Regions from separate parts of the Ensifer sp. R-19 genome, predicted to be linked through region 2. Evidence: predicted binding sites of a transcription regulator. Region 2 holds the regulator's gene; the other holds the start of a gene.

Region 1 (9,868 bases), 240 kb from region 2:
ACCGTAACTCGAGGTCACATGATAGGTTCCGGCACCGAGTCGGATCACCGTATTCGGCTTCACATCCGACATGATGAGCGCCCGTTCGCCGTCGCTCTTGGTATCGGCAGAATAGACGGAGAAGCTGAGTTCGGCCGGTGGTATGCGCACATCGCTGCCGGAGACGGCGTTCAGCTTGATGCCGCCCGCATCCAGGACCAGAACCTGCTTTTCGAGCGTGCCTTCCTGGGGAACGCGGATCTTGCGTGTCGCGGACGCACGTCCGAAGGAAACGTTGACGAAATAATCGCCCGGCACGACGTTGAACGCCGTCGATCCACCTTCCGACGTTGCAAGAAGCGGCAGCTTGCCGTCGCTTCCGGGGATCGGGCTGAACACGCGCCAGGTCAGGCCGGCCTCGACGGGGGCGCCTTTCTCAGTGAGCAGCGCTTCGAGCTTGACATCCCTCAAGGTACCGTCGGCGATCGGATCCGTCGTCATTGGGCTGAAGCCCGTAAGCTTCGGCATCTTGCGCGGGCCGGCGATCGAAGGAAAGCTCTCGAAGGCCTGCGTTGCATCCTCAGCAAGCACGCTTCCTGCAGCAGCGCCGGCGACAAGGATCGCGAGTCCGGTTCTGAGGAAAATACGAGAGCATGCACGCATGAGAGCAGTTGACTTCCTGACTGAGTGACTCCACTTGGGACGCCGATATGGCATTTTCGTGGCTGCCGATGCTGCGGCAAATTAGTGGAATTCATCCGACATGAAAACCGAAATTAAGCTTGTTGATTATCTCGCGTCCCGTCGCTCGATCCCCGCATTCCAGATGGGCGAACCCGGCCCCAGCAAGGCCGAGGTCGAGGAGATGTTGAAGCTCGCCTCCCGCGTCCCGGACCACGGCAAGCTCGCACCCTGGCGCTTTATCGTCTACCGCGGTGAGGAGCGGGCGCGCATCAGCGCCGAGCTGAAGGCGATGGCGCTCGCAGTGAAGCCCGATCTCTCGGAAGAAATGATCAAGGTCGAGGAAACGCGGCTGACGCGGGCGCCGGTCGTGGTCGCCGTGGTCAGCACGGCTGCGCCGCACTTCAAGATTCCGGAATGGGAGCAACAGATGTCTGCCGGTGCCGTGTGCCTCAACCTGCTGATGGCCGCAAACGCACTTGGCTACGCCTCCAACTGGCTGACCGAATGGTTTGCCTTCGACGAGCGCGCCTATCCCTTGCTGGGCGTCAAGCCGGGTGAGAAGCCAGCCGGCTTCATTCATATCGGCACTGCGATGGTGCCGCCGACGGAGCGGCCGAGGCCCGAGCTTGAAGAGATCGTCACCTGGGTTGGCGAGGGCGCCTGATGTTCTACGATACGGCCTCGAATCGTCACGGCTTGCCGCATGACCCCTTCAAGGCCATCGTCTCGCCGCGGCCGATCGGTTGGATCGGCACGCGTGGGCGCGACGGTTCGCATAACCTCGCGCCCTATTCTTTCTTCAATGCCATCAGTGATCGGCCGAAGCTCGTGATGTTCTCATCGAGCGGCTACAAGGATTCGGTCCGCAACATCGAAGCAACCGGTGAGTTCACGGCGAGCTTCGCCAGCCGCAGTCTTGCCGAGGCTGTGAACAAGACGTCAATTCCCGCGCCGCACGGTGAGAGTGAATTCGAGATCGCCGGGCTCACGCCAGTCGACGGCACTCTGGTGAAGGCGCCGTTCGTCGGTGAGGCCTTTGCTGCGCTCGAGTGCCGGATGACGGAGATGTTTCAACCGAAGGGCCTGGATGGCGAAGTGTCCGACAACTATGTCGTCATCGGCCAGGTCGTCGGCATTCATATCCGCGAGGAAGCAATCCGCGATGGCCGCTTCGACATGGCGACGGTCAGGCCGCTCGCCCGTCTCGGCTACATGGACTATTGCGACGGCGGCGACGTCTTCCAGATGACACGCCCGACCCTCTGAGATCAGCGACTTTGCGCGCCTGATAGGTCACGTGTTGCTTACGATCGTTGCCTGTTCGATCGAGTTGCAAACGACCGAGGCAAAGCCGTTGTCCCGGCTCAGTGAATGCGCCCACCGTGTCGCGGCTTCGTCGGGGGTGGCAGCAGGTAGCACCTCATAGGCGGGCACACCAGCTTCGCACGCCCTCAGGACCACATATGCTCGTCCGGCAAGGATCGGCGCTGCGACGCGTTGATGGGGAGCGCTGGTCGGCTCCAGACAGCCAAGGGACTTGGCCAACGCTGCACCGTTGAAGATCAGCGCTTCCAGGCGGGACGACGAACCTGTCAGCGGATTGGGCGATAATAGGCCTCCCGGCGAGCCGCCGTATTCCGCATAGATCCGAATACGGTTGGGCGCGGTACCGTTGGCGGCTTCCGCAACCCGCAACATCACGTCGAGCCGTTGTATGTCGGCGCGCCCGCGGCATCCGGAAAGCACGATACCGTCGACACCGCTGTCGAGCAGCCGGTTCAATGCCTCTTCGTCCAGCCGCTCCAGCGGTTCGACGCGCGCAAGAAGGGCGAAGCTGCGGCCTGCCAAACGCGCCATGCTGCGCACTATTTCTGTGTCGCAACCGATATCCATGATGACACCGGCGAGCGCATTGAGCACAGCGACTTCCATCGCCGGAGCCGTACCCTTAACGATCAGCAACGGCTTCATGGTTTGGGAGCGGTTAACAGACATGGTGAACCAATCTTAAACCTTTGCCGGCTAGGGTTTGAACATCGGTGGCATTGGCGTGGTCTAGTGGGGCGTAGGTGATCATACAAGCATTTCTTCGCTGGGTGGAAACGGCGAGAACGGGTGAACGCACCCGCGCCGCCAGTGCGCTCGGTCGCGCCTATGTCGACGCGCAGATGAATGGCCTCGATCGCCGCGCCGCTGAGATGGCGATGACCTTCCTGCTCGACGATCCGTCGCCGAAGGTTCGGCGTGCACTCGCTGATGCGCTTTGTGGCTGCTCGTCCGTTCCGCGCGGCATCATTCTCGGCCTTGCCGAAGACCAGCCGGAAATTGCCTATGTCGTCATATCCCGCTCGCCTGTCCTGACCGATGAGGATCTGGTCGACCTTGCTGCCAGGGGAACGCTCGAAACGCGCGCTCTGATCGCGGCGCGCAGTTTCGTCTCCCGTGCCGTATCGGCCGCAATCGCTGAAATCGGCGGTGAGGAAGAAATTCTGATCCTCCTGGAAAACGCCGGCGCCAACCTGTCGCGCCGATCGTTGAAACGCATTGCCGAGCGTCTTGGCTGCTTCGCGGCCGTGCGCGACCTGTTGCTTGCCCGGCCGGACCTGCCAAGCGATGCCCGCCACGCGCTGGTGGAAGAGGTGGGAGCGGCGCTGGCAGCCTTCGGCCTGGTGCAGATGGCGATCGGCGAAGCCCGGGTCCAGCGGATCATGCGGGAAGCTTGCGATATTGCTGCCGTCGGCATGGCCGGGACGCTGGCTGTGGACGAGTTGCCTGGCCTCGTGGTGCATCTGCGTGAGACCGGCCGCCTGACCCCAGCCTTCCTGCTGCACGCGCTGGTGACCGGCCGTGCGGAGTTTTTCTCGGCCGCGATCGTCGATCTCTCCGGCGTTTGCGAGAAGCGCGTGCGCTCCATCCTGTCCGGCGGCCGCGTTCATTCGATCCGTGCTCTGTTCGAGAGCGCCGGCCTCGGCCACGATGTCAGCGAAACCTTTGCTGCGGCTGTGCTTTTCTGGCGCCAGGACACTTCAGCTGGAAACGACAGCACGGCTTCCGTCTCCACGGCGCTGCTCGCGCGGCTGCGGAATGAGAGCCCGTCCTCGGTCAATACTGCGATGATCGATCTGCTCGAACGCCTGGCATTTGCCGAGGAACGGCAGTCGGCTCGCAATTATGCGGAACTTGCGGCGCGGCAGGCCGCCTGACTTCTATTGCGGCGGATTGTATCCGCGACGTAATACTGCTGGCGGCCCGATGATTGCGGGTTCGCGGTCAATGAGGAACTGACGCATGAACGCGAGGGCCGACGCAACCGTTGCTGTAACCGGCATAGGCGGCTTTGTCGGGCGTCACGTCGCGCTCCTCTTGTTGCGGCGGGGCTATGACGTACGCGGCACCGTTCGGGACCTAGCGCGCGCAGAGGAGATCGAACGATCAATCCGCGCCGCCGGCGGCACGGAGGCGGCCAAACTGAGTTTTGCTGAAGCGGACCTGCTGGGCGAAAAAGGCTGGGCCGATGCCTTCGCTGGCGTTTCCTATGTCATGCACACGGCATCGCCGTTTCCGGCGCGTCTGCCTGCCGACGAGGCCGATCTGATCGGACCAGCGCTGGACGGCACGCTGCGCGTTCTGAAAGCCGCCCGGTCGGCCGGCGTTCGCCGTGTCGTTCTAACCTCTTCGATTGCCGCGGTCATCTACGGGGCCGGTCGTGCGCCATACACCGAGGACGACTGGACCGATCCGCAATCGCCGCTGGCGACGCCCTACTACCGCTCGAAGACCTTTGCGGAACACGCGGCATGGGACTATGCGGCTGGAAAAGGGCTTGAGTTGGTGGTCATCAATCCAGGCATGGTCCTCGGGCCGCTGCTCGGGCGCGAGATCGGCACCTCTGTTGCCGTGGTTCGAAACCTCCTGAAAGGCGGGTATCCCGCTCTGCCGAAGTTCGGCGTACCCGTCGTCGATGTTCGTGACGTCGCCGATGCCCATCTAAGGGCAATGACCGTTGCCGATGCGGCGGGCGAGCGGTTTCTGATCGCTGGAGAGACGTTGTCTATTGCCGACATCGCGTCCGTTCTGCGCCGTGCGTTTCCCGCGCATGCCGCCAAGCTGCCGAAGTTCATTCTGCCGAACTGGCTGGCAGGCTTGGCTGCTCCCTTCGATGCCGGTTTGCGCCTGATCGTCCGGGAGTTGGGACGCGACTCCCGCATTTCCAACGAGAAGGCGCGTCGCGTTCTGGGCTGGCAGCCGACGAACCAAAGAAGAGGCGGTCATGGCCAGCGCCGAAAGCCTGATCGGCACTGTCTGGTGTGAGCGTGCCCGCTAGTTGGTGAAGCGGCGAGCGACCCAGGAATAGCCGTCTTCGATGTAGTGCACCGGCTTTGTGACGATGGTCTTGAGCTTCTCCCGGTCCGGCATGGCGCCGGACAGGAAAGCCAGCGTCCGTTTCGGCAGGTTTTGTTCCGGCTCCGGTTCCGTCACCTGCGAGGGCGGCATCTGGCTCTGTTGCGAGCCGACCGGTGGTGGGGTGAGGTCGGCAAGGGCTGGGCCGGAGGTTTCGCAAACCGCGACGACGACCGGATAGTTGGCGTTCGAGAACTTCGGTAGTTGCGCCTGCGAGTCCGTGTCGCATTGGGCGATCGACGGCCATGTGCCGTTGACCGTCGAAATGTACTGGCATTGGCTGACATCGTGGTCGCAGCCGAGAATGGTCATGACAATCAGCGCCGCTTGCATGGTGATCCTGTCGGTCCCTGGAGGTTGTGATGCGATCAACCTATGCCTGTGCGATTCTCCCCGAAATAGGGCGGCGTTGCAGGTGATAGGGAACAAATTGTTTCAGCCCGTTAGCCGGATTGATAGGGTAGCACCGGGCGCGCCTGCGTCATTTGACGTATTGGCTGGCGGTACGGGTGGCACTAACGTCCGGCCGCAAACAGTTAAAATCGACAAGGACGAAACAATTGCCTGCCGTAACCATAGCCCTGGAGCAGCCACGCCAAGCGCAGGTCGTGCGTCTGCTGGAACTCTCCGACGCCTATGCCGCTTCGCTCTATCCCGCCGAAAGCAACCACATGGTCGACCTTTCGAGCCTGGAGCAGCCGGGGGTTTCCTTCTTTGTGGCGCGGCGTGACGACAACATCGTCGGTTGCTGCGCCCTGGTAGAGGCCGGCGACGGTACGGCTGAGATCAAGCGTATGTTCGTGGATCCGGAGGCGAGGGGGCTGAGGCTCGGCAAGCTGCTGTTGCAGGCACTGGAAGCGCGCGCAGGTGAGCTCGGCTACACGGCAATTCGCCTCGAAACCGGCATCTATCAGCCCGAAGCGATCGGACTTTACAAGGCGGCCGGCTATATCGAGCGTCCGCCCTTTGGTTACTATCAGCCGGATCCGCTCAGCCTGTTCATGGAAAAGCCTGTTCGCCAGGCGGCATGATCTCGCCACGCCGAGTGGTCCCGTGAGCTGAAAATCAAAACGGCGGCGCGAGGGCCGCCGTTCTCAAAATTGATTGCTCAGGGAGTGCGGCGCGCAAGAACGTCATGCGCCTTCGCATCCATCGCCCAATCAGATATCCAGGTTTTCGGCGAACACGGCGCGCTCCTGGATGAAGCGGAAGCGGGCGTCGGCCTTCGTCCCCATCAGATTGTCCACCGCCTCGCGCGTGCCCTCGAAATCAATCTCGTCGATCTCCACCTTGAGCAACGTGCGGAACTTCGGGTCCATCGTCGTTTCCTTGAGCTGCGCGGGCAGCATCTCGCCAAGACCTTTGAACCGGCCGATCTCGACCTTGCCGCGACCGGCGAATTCGGTTCGCATCAGTTCTTCGCGGTGCGCATCGTCGCGGGCATAGAGCGTCTTCGAGCCCTGGCTGATGCGGTAGAGCGGCGGTACGGCGAGATAGAGGTGACCGCCGCGAATGAGCTCTGGCATCTCCTGATAGAAGAAGGTGATGAGCAGCGAGGCGATATGCGCGCCGTCGACGTCGGCGTCGGTCATGACGACGATGCGTTCGTAGCGCAAATCCTCTTCGCGGTACTTGCTACGCGTGCCGCAGCCGAGTGCCTGAATGAGGTCGGTGATCTGCTGGTTGGCGCTGAGCTTTTCGCGGCCTGCGCTCGCGACGTTGAGGATCTTGCCGCGAAGCGGCAGGATCGCCTGGTTGGCGCGGTTGCGCGCCTGCTTTGCCGATCCGCCAGCCGAGTCCCCTTCGACGATGAAGAGTTCAGCGCCTTCGGCCGTGTTCTGCGAGCAGTCCGCAAGCTTGCCCGGCAAGCGCAGCTTGCGCACTGCCGTCTTGCGGTTGACTTCCTTTTCCTTGCGCCGGCGGACGCGCTCTTCGGCGCGCTCGACCACCCAGTCGAGCAGCTTGGCGGCTTCTCCGGGATTGTCGGCAAGGTAGTGATCGAAGGGGTCGCGGAGCGCGTTTTCGACGATGCGCTGTGCCTCGACCGTCGCGAGCTTGTCCTTCGTCTGGCCGACGAATTCCGGTTCGCGGATGAAGACCGACAGCATGCCCGCCGCCGAGATCATCACGTCGTCGGTGGTGACGATCGACGCGCGCTTGTTCTGCGTCAGTTCGGCATAGTTTTTCAGGCCTTTGGTCAGCGCGATGCGGAAGCCCGCTTCGTGCGTGCCGCCCTCGGGCGTCGGGATGGTGTTGCAGTAGGAATGGACCTGCTGGTCGCCGCCGTACCAGGTGACGGCCCATTCGAGCGAGCCGTGGCCGTTGGCCTTCTCCGACTTGCCGGCGAAGATCTCGCGGGTGACGGTGAATTCCTTGCCGAGTGTGGCGGCAAGATAATCCTTCAGGCCGCCCGGGAAGTGGAAGACGGCCTTGTCCGGGATCTCCGAGCCTTCCTGCAGCAGCGACGGATCGCAGGACCAGCGGATTTCGACGCCGCCGAAGAGATAGGCCTTCGAGCGCGCCATGCGGAAAAGCCGTCCGGGCTCGAAATGCGCGTGCGGACCGAAAATATCCGGGTCCGGATGGAAACGAACGCGCGTGCCGCGGCGGTTGTGCACGTCGCCGAGTTCCTCGAGCCCACCCTGCGGAATACCGCGGGAGAAGCGCTGCCGGTAGAGCTTGCGGTTGCGTGCGACCTCGACCTCGAGCGCATCGGAAAGCGCATTGACGACGGAAACGCCCACACCGTGAAGACCGCCCGACGTCTCATAGGCCTTGCCGTCGAACTTGCCGCCGGCATGGAGGATGGTCATGACGACTTCGAGCGTCGACTTGCCCGGGAATTTCGGATGGTTCTCGACCGGGATACCACGGCCGTTGTCCGTGACCGTCAGGAAGCCGTCGGCATCGAGGTGGACTTCGATGAAATTTGCATGACCGGCGACCGCTTCGTCCATCGAGTTGTCGATGACTTCGGCGAAGAGGTGGTGCAGCGCCTTCTCGTCGGTGCCGCCGATATACATGCCCGGACGACGACGAACTGGCTCCAGCCCTTCGAGCACCTCGATCGCCGAAGCATCGTAGTCGCTGCCGTCGCTACCCTTCGGGGCAGGGCGCGGCTCTTCGCGCGCGACTGGTGCCACTGGCACAGCCGGTTTGGCGCTCGGCTGTACGGGCTTCGGTTGCTCGGGCATTGAGAAGAGGTCGCTGTTGTCGTCCATGGGGCCGTTCGGATCGTTCCTGTCACTTGGGGAGAGGCCATAGCAAGACCTCGACTTTGCCGCCATCCCCCGGCGGTCGAATCACCTGAATTCTGCCAGACTCCCGCCGAAAGAGCGAACAAAAGGAGAATGCTGGCATCGCTTGCAGGTGAAATGCCGCCTTTGCGGCCCTGTTACGGAGCAAGTGTTGCTTTGGCGTCCGTGCGATGGCAAGGCTTCCGGCCAAAGAGGGAGCCCGTCATTGGCCGTGTCCACAACTGTTTTTCCGTTTCGCCGGCTTTTTCTGGCTGCGGCCTTCGCCGCAGGCGCTTCCGCGGCTCAAGCGCAGACATTGAAACCCTTCAAGGACGAGCTTTTCTCCTATGCCAAGGTGCTGCAACAAAATGATGGCGGCGACGACCTGACGGTGGAATATCAGGAACTGCGCGACATCAACGAACGGGACGAAATTCCGGAACGCCGGGTGAAGCGCGCCTATGTTTCGCTGGGCGTGAAAAGCGAGCAAGTCAATGAGAAGCTCGACATTGGCGGTCGCTTGCTTGACGTGACCCGTGTCGGTCCGGATCGCGGCGCTGCCTTCACGGTGATCTTCATCCACGGCCGCGGCGGTGATCGCCGGCTCGGCACCAACGATTTTTCCTTCGGCGGTAACTTCAATCGGCTGAAGAACCTCGCCGTCGCCAATGGCGGAGTCTACTACGCGCCGAGCGTCCGCTCCTTCGACACGGCAGGCGCTGCGGATATTGCCGGCCTGGTCAAACAGGTTTCCGAGCACTCAGGCGGTCGCCCCGTGGTGCTGGCCTGCGCCTCGATGGGAAGCTTCATCTGCTGGGGCGTTTCGCGCGATGCCTCCGCGGTCGCGGCTCTCAGCGGCATGATGGTCATGGGTGGCGTAAGCGACCCCGATTTCACCAAGAGCGCTGCTTACAAGGCGAAGCTGCCCATGTTCTTCAGCCATGGCAGCCGCGACAGCGTCTATCCGGCCGAGAGCCAGAAAGCGCTCTATCGCACGCTGAAGGGCCAAGGCTACCCGACACGCTTCGTCCTCTTCGAAACCGGCTCGCACGGCACCCCGGTGCGCATGACCGACTGGCGCGATGCATTGAACTGGATCGGTCGCCGCTGACCTTTGTCCGCGCCGCTGACATTTGTTAACCAGCCCGACAGTTTCCGGGCGAGATTGTGGCCCGCGTTTCCACTCTGGAAAGTTGAAGACGTCATCATGCCCGGCAATTATGGCTGGGATGGAATTCATGGACGCGCGCACCGAGACACGGCACATTCCGCTGTGTGTGGATCTGGACGGTACTTTGTTGGCCGCCGATACGCTGTGGGAAGGTGCGGCGATCATTCTCTTGCGCAATCCGCTGATGCTCTTTCCCATGCTGTTCTGGTTGGCGAAGGGCAAGGCGCGGCTGAAGCATGAGGTGGCCTTGCGTTCCGGCCGCAAGGCTCAGGACTGGCCCTACCGGCAGGCCGTCATCGATCGGCTCGCCGAGGAGAGAAAGGCGGGCCGCGAACTGGTGCTCGTCACCGGCGCTGCACCGTCGGTCGCCAGAGACGTTGCCGATCATGTCGGACTT
Region 2 (9,868 bases):
GGAGAATTCGCGCCAGGCGATCTCCTTGCGAAAGGTGGCAACACCTTCACCGCCATCGGTCTCGATTCCCTGCGTCGCGTGCCAGACCTGCGCCGGCGAGATTTCTCCGAAGGCGAGGTGAGGAGAGAGCAGGGATGTGCCGTCAGCCTCTGGACGGTCCCGGCGCACTTTGTAGTCTGCAAGCTTTTCGTCGATAAATTCGTCGAGGCGAGTGGTCGCGCCTTTTTCCCCCGGCGCCCATATTTCGCTGAACGTCGCTGCCCAGTTCGGTTTCGTTGGCAGAAGCGACCACGCGTCAAGCTGTTCTGAAGGGGGCCAGCTTTCCGGCGTCGCGATCTTTTGCGGCTCGTCGATCGGTGGAGCCGGCTCAACCTTCGCTTCGAGCGCGCGCCAGAAAGGCGTGAACACGCGATAGGGCCCACCGGTCGTCGTCAACAAGCGCATGGGCTCGTGCAGCAATTGCCCGGCAAAGCTCTCGGCCGCGATGCCCTGAGCTGCGAGTGCTTTCTTCAGGGCCGTATCGGTGGCAATGCCACACGGGTCGTAGCGGCGATTCCAATGGACACGCTTCGCTCCCGATAGGCGCGACACTTCGCTGAGGACGTCCAGTGGGTCGCCGGAGCGGAGAATGAGTCGCGAGCCGAGCCGGCCCAGTCGAGCCTCCAACACTTCCAGCGAATGGTGCAACCACCATTGCTGCGCCGTGCCCAGCGGACCGTTGCCGCTTTCGTTCGGCTCCCGGATATAGAGCGGAATGACGGCAGCCTCATTGGCCGCAGCCGCAAGGGCCCTGTTGTCGCCAAGGCGCAGGTCCTTGCGGAACCAGACGATGATGGGCGCCGCGTTTGTCATAGGTGCCGTCTAGGACTGGGATTGATCACCGAGGGAACTTAGGTGCAAAATGAAAAAGAGCCATTCGCATTTTCTGCAAATGGCTCTTTTTGAAACTGGCTCCCCGGGCCGGATTCGAACCGGCGACCTGTCGATTAACAGTCGAATGCTCTACCGCTGAGCTACCAGGGATCATCCGCGCCGCTGTTTCGCTGTGCGCTTCAGAAGTGAGGCTGCTAATACGCATGCTTTTCCGATTTGCCAAGCGGTTTTTTCAAAAAAAATGACAAGTTCGGTTGCGAGGCTGTGGAGAAGTCCCCAATTGTGGGAAAAGATGCCGGATAGGGAATGATGAATAAAAACAGGAAGCAGCCGCATTTCGGGATTGATCCGCAGACGCGTCAGATCGTGCTCGGGAAGTGGCGCATCACGCTGCCGGAATCGCCACTGCTGCGTATCCTGTTGGGCTCGCTTCTGGTGTTCTTTGGTTTTCTTGGCTTTCTGCCGGTGCTCGGCTTCTGGATGATACCGCTGGGCCTCATCGTGCTTTCGCACGATATCCCATCCGTCCGCCGTCGCCGGCGTCGCCTGGCTGTTTGGTGGGCGCGCTGGCGCGGACGAGCCGATTCTTCGAACGGCTCGTGAACCGGAGCTATTGCGGTCAACCGTCCCGGATGCCTCGGCTTCGATTCTCTGCCAATTGATTCCCAGCGAAGCGGCTGAACCCTTTGTTGAGGGAGGCCGCCGAAAACTTTTCGGCAACCCATCAAACGCATAATGCGGTCGCGAATCAGGATGGGAACGCATGGCCAAAGCCACTACGAAACGTCGAAGCCGGAATTCCGGTCGGAGCAGGGGCAAACAAGGCGGTATGGCGCCGTGGTATCTGGCCGCCGCACTCACTGTCGGCGGCGTGGTCGCTTACGATCATCGCGCCGAACTGAAACATTGGCCGGTGGTATCGGACGTGGTCGCGTCCACGTCCCGACACGAGTCGAGGCCGAAGCCCGTTCGTGTCGCGCAGAAAGCGGACGAGCGTCCCGCGCAACAGGCGGAGAAGCGGAAGCCGAATCCGGTGACAAGAGTTGCCCTTGCCGCTCCGGTGCCGTCCGTTGACGTCGGCGCCAAGGCGCCGACACCCGTGGTGCGGCCCAGTGAGGAAGTGAAGACGGCATCCGTTCGCACGGATCAGTTTTATTTCTGCGGGATTCGCAACGACAACTGCGTGATCGACGGCGCCACCTTCCTGTACCACGGCGAAACGATCCGCGTCGCAGACGTCGAGGCGCCGCGTATTCGCCAGGCAAGCTGCGACAAGGAACGTTCGCGCGGCTTCTATGCCAAGCAGCGCCTGCGCGAATTGTTGAATGCGGGTGACTTCAGGCTGGAAACGGCGAGCGGCCGTCAGGATGCCAAGGCCGGTGAAAAGCTGCGGCTGGTCACCCGCGGCGACCAGTCTATCGGGCGTGTGCTCGTATCCGAGGGGCTGGTGCGGCCGTGGACAGGACACGCGACGCCCTGGTGTTGAGGCCACCCCAGATGCGATCGGCGGAGGTTCGCGATCGCTCTGTGGAAAGTATCCGTCTTACAAATCGACGGCGCGTTTTTCGGAAAATGCCTCTTGCGGTTTTTCTGCAATCATTCTAAATCCGCGCCAACGCTCGGTTATCCGAGCTGTGAGGCCTCGTGGCGGAGTGGTGACGCAGAGGACTGCAAATCCTTGTACCCCGGTTCAATTCCGGGCGAGGCCTCCAATAACTCTCACCTCATTTTAGTGCGGATAGACGTTCTGCCTCAGGGCAGAGCGATTGTGTGTGTTTGCCTCCACACGCCCGCACAAGCCACGTCTTCTAAGCCACTATCGGATCTTATCGCTTCGGTGAAATCGGTAGAGGGGGAACGATGACTCCGCTGACATCAGCCGCATCGGTAGCGTCCGTCATCATCAAAACGGAGGCAATCGCATATATGAAGACGAAACTTGTCCTGACGGCCTTGGCCCTCTTCGCTGCGACCACATTTGAGGCGCAGGCAGAGGATCTGGTTTTCAAGCTGAAGAACAACACCAACGCAGTGCTGACGAACTTCTATACGTCGCCTGTGGGCGTCAATGAGTGGGAAGACGATGTTTTCGGCCGGCAGGTGCTGAACCCAGGGGAAGACATGGAGATCACCATCGCCGACGGCCGGGAGGTCTGCAAGTACGACATGCGCTTCGAGTTCGAAGAAGGCTCCGGCCTCGATACGACCGAAGACATGCAGGACCTCTGCGAGCTCGGCGAGTACACCATCCACGAGTAAGAGGCGTGCCTTCAGGTCGCCTTCAATAAACAGAGCCTCGCAGCCGCAAGCGGTGGCGAGGCTCGGTCGGATGCCAGGTTTCCCTCGGAATCAGTGGTAGCGGCGGATCAGCCCGACGAGCTTGCCCTGGATCTTCACCCGATCGGGCCCAAAAATCCTTGTTTCGTAGGCAGGGTTCGCGGCTTCGAGCGCGATCGATGCGCCCTTGCGCCGGAAGCGCTTCAGCGTCGCTTCCTCATCATCCACGAGCGCCACGATGATATCGCCGGGATTGGCCGTATTGCCATTGCGGATGATCACCGTGTCGCCGTCGAAGATGCCGGCTTCGATCATCGAGTCGCCCTTGACTTCGAGAGCGTAGTGTTCGCCGTTGCCGATCATGTCGAGCGGTATGGTAATGTCGTGCGTGTTGTTCTGGATCGCCGAGATCGGCACACCGGCAGCGATGCGGCCCATGACCGGGACGGAAACCGATGTGTTGTCGGCCACGGGCGTGGGCTTTGGCGGTGCGGCAGGAGCGGCCGCTGGCGCCTTGCCGAGGCTGCCCTCGATCACGCTGGGCGAGAAGCCGCGGCGGGGCTGCTGCTGGCTTGACGCGTAGGCTTCCGGAAGCTTGATGACCTCGAGCGCGCGGGCTCGGTTCGGCAGACGGCGAATGAACCCGCGTTCTTCGAGTGCCGTGATCAGACGGTGAATGCCGGACTTCGACGCCAGGTCGAGCGCATCCTTCATTTCATCGAATGATGGTGGGACGCCTGACTCCTTCATGCGTTCGTGAATGAAGAGAAGCAATTCCTGTTGCTTGCGGGTCAGCATGGCACGTCGCTCCCAGAGGCGTGAAACAAATCAAGAACAGACACTATCTGTTCCATATGTGTTCCGCAAGTGCCTAAAATTCCGTGAATTCAGACAATTGGCGCGTCTGTGCGTGTCGATTGGTCACTTTTACGGGAGCAGAGCGGGTTTGGGCGATGATCGTGCCCAAACGGAGGGCCGTGGGGCAGCGCGTTGCGCGACGGCACGGCGATTCGAACGAATCGCGAGCGTTTTTGTGCAAAGAGGCTAGGCCGGCTGCGTGGCGGCGCAGGCGTCTTCGAATTCCTTCACCGTCTCGGCGCTGTTGTCTTCTGGAAGTACGGCATCCGCCGCATCGGTCGCGACCGGCCTGTCGCCATCATAGACGAACGACTGGATGTAGAACGCGATCGCACCCTTCCACACCTTGCGTCCATCGATCTGATGGCACGGCACGGCGCTCTCGAAATCGGTCTGAAGTTCGTCCACCGTGGCGGCGCTGAGCTTGACGTCAGGCATATTAGGCGACGCGACTATCGAAGCGAGAAGCAGGGCGGCAAGCACGGTGATCGTCCACTTTGATGCAAGGGTGGGACTACGGGGCGGTTAACGATGTGAACCGCGCTTTCGTTCCGAAGTCCAGCAAGCTTGGCGATCACTGTCATGTGTTCAACAGCTCTTTGAGTGCAGGCTGTGGCCGTTTTGCGCCAGGGGCACGCAGCGGCGAAGCCGCCTCAGCCTGGCGCGCCGTCCGCGCTGCAATCGCTTGGGTTGCGCCAAGTCGCGGCCTCGCTGCCGGCGTGCACAAATCCGTGTTGTGAAGATGCCGCACGTCTCGACAGGTTGCGGGAAAAATGGGGTGGTTGCATGCGTAGATTGTCGTTGGCGGTTCTCTGTCTGTTGGTGGCGGCGGGAGCGGCCGCTGCTGAAGAAGGGCGTTCGAATATCTGGAAGGAGATCAATGCCTGGACGGTGGGCTCCGATCCGTCCTTGGGCGGCTCGTGCTATGCGGCCACGAGCTACGACGGCGGAATGATCCTTCGAATCGGCTTTTATCCGAGAGGATCGGCGAACCTGGCGTTTCTTTCGATCGGCAATGCCAACTGGAAATCGATCGAGCCGCAGAGGGAGTATGACGTCGCCTTGCAGCTCGACCGTGGCCGCCAGTGGCCGGCTGTCGCGTTCGGCGTGGACCTCACAGGCTCGAAGGCTCTGGTCGTCAACTTCTCCAACACCGACTTCTTCACCGAATTCGTGCGCAAGAACACGCTGGCGCTGGCGTTCGAAGGGCGCGTGGTGGCGAGCCTCAGCCTGCGCGATTCGATGAAGGCCGTCAGCGAGATGTTCAAATGCCAGGAGGCGCTGATTGCGTTGATGCCAAACGGCGGGCAGGGGGCGGCCGCCGATCCGTTTGCGGGCGCTGGCGGGAATGCGCCAAACAATGACCCCTTTGCTGGCGGCGGCCAGACCAAGTCGTCGAAAGATCCCTTTGCCATGTGATCTTGGCGTGAGCGTCGTTCCGCTGGGAGGTGAATATTCCTAAGATTTTGCATGGGTGCGGGTTACCCACCCTCGACAGTCACGCGGCGACCTATCAAAATGCGGGCAAACGGGGGATTTGCATGCGTAGATTGCTGTTCGGATTGGTGAGCTGTCTGATGGCCACGGGACCGGCCGTGGCTGAGGACTCCGAGATCATCAAATGGAAGGAAGTCGGCGCTGGACCGTTGCTTCCGACACGTCGATGGAAGGCTCGTGTTTCATCACGTCGATGTTCGAAGGCGGAATCAGGCTGCGCCTGGGGTTCTATCCCAAGGGCTCCGAATCGCCGCTCTACATGAGTTTCGCCAGCGACGACTGGAAGTCGCTCGAGGTCGGCAAGGACTATGACCTGACGTTCCGCTTCGACAAGAGCGATCCCTGGAGTGCGGCGGCGACCGTCGCCGGCGACGAGAGCGGCAAGTTCCTCTTCGTGAACGTCACCGATGCGGAATTCCTGACGGGGTTCGTGCGCAAAAGGACGTTGGCGATCGCCTTTGACGATCGCGTTGTCGCAAACCTCAGTTTGCGCGGCACCGGCCCGGCGGCGGAAGAACTCCTGAAATGCCAGCGGGCCGTGGATGAGATCATCGCCGACGAGGGCCGCAAATCCAAGGAGAAGAAGTCCGATCCGTTCAACGCGCCGAGCGAGAAACGCTCAGCGCGTGATCCGTTCAGCCTCTAACCCGCGGCTTGAGTGAAGGGCGGAGGGCCCAGTCGTCGTCTGCCCGAGGCGAACCAGACGGCGCTGACGCCTGCCGACGTACGCTCATTAAAGTGAAGCACCGCCAGGGATGGCGGTCCATCGTCGGACTATATTCCTTGGGAAAATGGCGGACAGGGTGGGATTCGAACCCACGGTACGGTTTCCCGTACGCTGGTTTTCAAGACCAGAGCCTTAAACCACTCGGCCACCTGTCCTTGCCTGAAGTCGCAGTCAACTGCCTACCGGGCACGGCGTTATTGCGCGAAGCCCTGTCGCTTTGCAAGATTTAACATGCGTCGCTGAAAGATTTTCTCGATGGCCGGACTGGAGTGCGCGGGCACGCTCCGCCGGTAATCATCTGTAAACCATAACGCATGAAATCCGGCGCTGATCTGTGGATGAGTTCGCATTTTCGCCTTGTTGCTGTCATGTTTACTCGACTGTTCCGTTTCGGGACGCCGAGATTTCCGCTGGGGGCATGAGCGGAAGGTTTCGAGTACGGCTATTCGATCGATGTTGTGGGACAGATGACCTCCAGTAAAAATGCGGCATATCTGGTCAAGGGACTGCGCCTTGCGGCGGTCCCGATGCTGTGCGTGACACTCGCAGCCTGCGGATCGATATCGAGCGTCAAGAAAACTGCTCGTAGCAAGGAATACTTTCCCGAGTCCGTCTATGGCGTAAAGGCGAGCCCGCGTGTTGCCACCGGCAACAATATTCCCAAGGGCGGCGGACGCTTTCAGGTCGGCAAGGCCTATCAGGTCAAGGGCAAGTGGTACCAGCCGAAGGAAGACTTCGGTTACAACAAGACCGGTACGGCTTCCTGGTACGGCTCGGCTTTCCACGGCCGGCTGACCGCCAATGGCGAAGTTTACGACAAGGCGCATCTGTCGGCCGCCCATCCGACGTTCCCGCTGCCGAGCTACGCGCGCGTCACGAATATGGAAAACGGTACGTCGGTCATCGTGCGCGTCAATGATCGCGGCCCCTATGAATTCGGCCGCATCATCGACGTCTCCTCGAAGACGGCTGACATGCTCGACATCAAGCGCAAGGGCAGCGCGCAGGTGCGCGTGCAGTATGTCGGCCGCGCGCCGCTTGAAGGCAACGACATGCCCTATCTGATGGCGTCCTACGTTCAGAAGGGCGAACGTGGCCCGAGCGTGATGCCGGAAGGCCAGATCGCGACCGGCGTAATGGTCGCCTCCAACGAGCCGTTCCGCAATCAGACCCTTGGCACGATCACCGTCCCCGCAAAGGCCTCGCTCGATGTTGGCGAACCGGTGACGGCGCTCGCAGCCCCCGTGCCGCAGTCCGCCCAGCCGCAATCGCTGAACGAGTTCGTGATGCTGCCGGAAATCGGCCCGATCCCGCGTGAGCGGCCCGAGTTCATCCCGATGCCCGACGGCAACATGGCGTATGCTGCAGCTTACGTCGAAGTCCGCGTCAGCGACGCCGAATCGCCGTTTGAAGCGATTATGGTCGACCGGAAGCAGCTTACCCCCAAGTGATTGTCGATTACGCCAAACGCCAGAAAGCAAGCGGTTCTGTCCGATAACCGCAGGCGGCGTTGTGCCAAAATGACCTCGCTGCTATGCCCAAGGGGAAACCGGAGTTTCCCATGCGCATGAAGATGTTCTCGGCAGTGTTTTTCGGCGTTGCGCTGTTTACAGGCGCCGTATTCGCGCAGACACCGGCGCCCACTTTCGACACCAAGGCAAAGCAGATCCTGCTTGTCGATGCCGAAACCGGCACCGTGCTTTTTTCCCGCGCCGAAAACCAACCGATACCGCCTGCATCGCTCGCCAAATTGATGACGATGGAGGTCGTGGCCGAAGCACTCGGCAAGGGCGCGCTTTCCGCCGAAACCACCTTCGACGTCTCCGAGCACGCCTGGCGCACCGGCGGTGCGCCCGCCGGCACTTCGACGATGTTTGCCGCATTGAAATCCCGCATCCGCGTCGCCGATCTCCTGCAGGGCGTCGCGGTCCAGCTTGCCAACGATGCCTGCATCATCCTTGCCGAAGGCATGACCGGTAGTGAGGGCGCCTTTGCCGAGCGCATGACGGCGCGCGCTCGCGAGCTTGGCATGCCGGTTGCGACGTTCCGCAATGCCACGGGGCTTCCGGATCCCGGCAACCAGATCACCATGAGCGAACTGGTAACGCTCATTCGGCACCTCCATGAGGCCCATCCGGATCTCTACCGGCTCTATTCGCAGCCGGAGTTCGAATGGAACAAGATCCTGCAACGCAACAAGAACCCGCTGATCTCGGCCAACATAGGCGTGGACGGCCTGGCGACCGGTTTTGCCGAAGGCTTCGGTTTCTCCCTGGCCGCTTCGCTGCAGCGCGGCGACCGCCGGGTCTATCTCGCCATGGCCGGTCTTGAAACCGACAAGGAGCGCATTGAGGAGAGCCGCAAGGTGCTCGATTGGGCCATGACCGCCTTCGAGAAGAAGCGGATCTTTGCCGACGGGGAGGCGATTGGCGAAGCGGCCGTCTATGGCGGCGATGCCGCCCACGTCGCCTTGGTTGCCGGCGGTCCGGTCGACGTGCTTTTGCCGGTCGACAATCCGGAACGGCTGACGGCGCGTATCGTCTATAAGTGGCCCTTGCGGGCGCCGGTGACGGCGGGGACGGAAGTCGGCGTCGTCAAATTGTGGAACGGCGAGAAGCTGCTGCGCGAAGTGCCGGTCAAGACCGCCAGTGCCGTCGGGAAGGGCACGCTGACCAGCCGTGCTCTCGATGCGCTGCAGGAACTGCTGTTTTTCTGGATTTAGCCGCAGCTGGTTGCGGCGAGGGCGGTTCCCGCCAATTCATCGCCACCTGACGGTTTCACACGGCGGACCAATCGGCTAAACAGGGCCAGAGCGGAATGAGGAAAGTGTGCGCGGTTTTCCGCCCGCGTTCCGCTCTAGCTTATTAGAACAGGTCACGATGATTTCAGGTCGATTCGACCTGAAATCATCGTGACCTGGGTCGCATGCCGATATGGGAACGCATGGTGTCGCTGAAAAAAGGTCTGTTCGTAACATTCGAAGGTGGGGAAGGTGCCGGCAAGTCGACGCAGCTTCGTCTTCTTGCCGAATCCCTGCGCGGGCGCGGCTACGAGGTGCTGATGACACGTGAGCCTGGCGGTTCGGCCGGCGCCGAAGCAGTGCGCCACGTGCTTCTTTCGGGAGCAGCGGAGGCCTTCGGGGTCAGGATGGAGGCGATCCTCTTTGCAGCGGCCCGCAGCGATCATGTCGAAGAGGTCATCCGGCCGGCGCTCGACAAGGGTATGATCGTGCTGTGCGACCGTTTCATGGATTCCTCGCGCGTTTATCAGGGCATCACCGGCAACCTGGAGCAAAGCTTCGTCGAAAGTCTGGAGCGTGTGGCGATCAACGGCGTCGTGCCGGATCGGACCGTGATTTTCGATCTGCCGGCCAGCATCGGCCTCGAGCGGGCGCAACGCCGTGCCGGAGACGACAATCCTGATCGTTTCGAGAAGGAGCAACTGGAGACGCACGAAAAACGGCGGGACGCTTTTCTCGATATCGCCAGGCGCGATTCCGAGCGATGCCGGATCGTCGATGCGACGCAGCCTGTCGAGGCTATCGCCACCGAGGTGCTTTCCCTCGTCGAGGCCCTCCTGCCGCATGGCGACGGCACCGACGCGTCGACCGAGGAAGTCGTGTCATGAGCGCGGAAA

What was found. The regulator LexA, encoded in region 2, represses DNA repair genes until DNA is damaged. The targets are predictions, from matches to a motif close to TGTTCNNNNTGTGTTCNG.
Region 1: the regulator LexA is predicted to act here: its motif matches at 8,400-8,417, upstream of parE (DNA topoisomerase IV subunit B).

The regions. Positions count from the first base shown of each region.
Region 1 covers NZ_CP184569.1:1,233,382-1,243,249, forward strand. Annotated here, with positions in the region: gene ACN9MO_RS06095 (hypothetical protein) at 1-642, opposite strand, end outside; gene ACN9MO_RS06100 (nitroreductase family protein) at 743-1,327, shown strand; gene ACN9MO_RS06105 (flavin reductase family protein) at 1,327-1,929, shown strand; gene ACN9MO_RS06110 (aldolase) at 1,957-2,658, opposite strand; gene ACN9MO_RS06115 (DUF2336 domain-containing protein) at 2,733-3,866, shown strand; gene ACN9MO_RS06120 (aldehyde reductase) at 3,952-4,974, shown strand; gene ACN9MO_RS06125 (hypothetical protein) at 4,984-5,397, opposite strand; gene ACN9MO_RS06130 (GNAT family N-acetyltransferase) at 5,625-6,095, shown strand; gene parE (DNA topoisomerase IV subunit B) at 6,225-8,285, opposite strand; gene ACN9MO_RS06140 (alpha/beta hydrolase) at 8,527-9,411, shown strand; gene ACN9MO_RS06145 (UbiA family prenyltransferase) at 9,539-9,868, shown strand, end outside.
Region 2 covers NZ_CP184569.1:1,477,814-1,487,681, forward strand. Annotated here, with positions in the region: gene ACN9MO_RS07260 (cryptochrome/photolyase family protein) at 1-852, opposite strand, end outside; tRNA gene ACN9MO_RS07265 (tRNA-Asn) at 949-1,023, opposite strand; gene ACN9MO_RS07270 (hypothetical protein) at 1,180-1,476, shown strand; gene ACN9MO_RS07275 (thermonuclease family protein) at 1,637-2,359, shown strand; tRNA gene ACN9MO_RS07280 (tRNA-Cys) at 2,512-2,585, shown strand; gene ACN9MO_RS07285 (hypothetical protein) at 2,800-3,132, shown strand; gene lexA (transcriptional repressor LexA) at 3,223-3,948, opposite strand; gene ACN9MO_RS07295 (hypothetical protein) at 4,195-4,491, opposite strand; gene ACN9MO_RS07300 (hypothetical protein) at 4,621-5,427, shown strand; gene ACN9MO_RS07305 (hypothetical protein) at 5,630-6,151, shown strand; tRNA gene ACN9MO_RS07310 (tRNA-Ser) at 6,298-6,387, opposite strand; partial or broken gene ACN9MO_RS07315 (septal ring lytic transglycosylase RlpA family protein) at 6,700-7,730, shown strand; gene ACN9MO_RS07320 (D-alanyl-D-alanine carboxypeptidase family protein) at 7,794-8,954, shown strand; gene tmk (dTMP kinase) at 9,179-9,859, shown strand; gene ACN9MO_RS07330 (DNA polymerase III subunit delta') at 9,856-9,868, shown strand, end outside.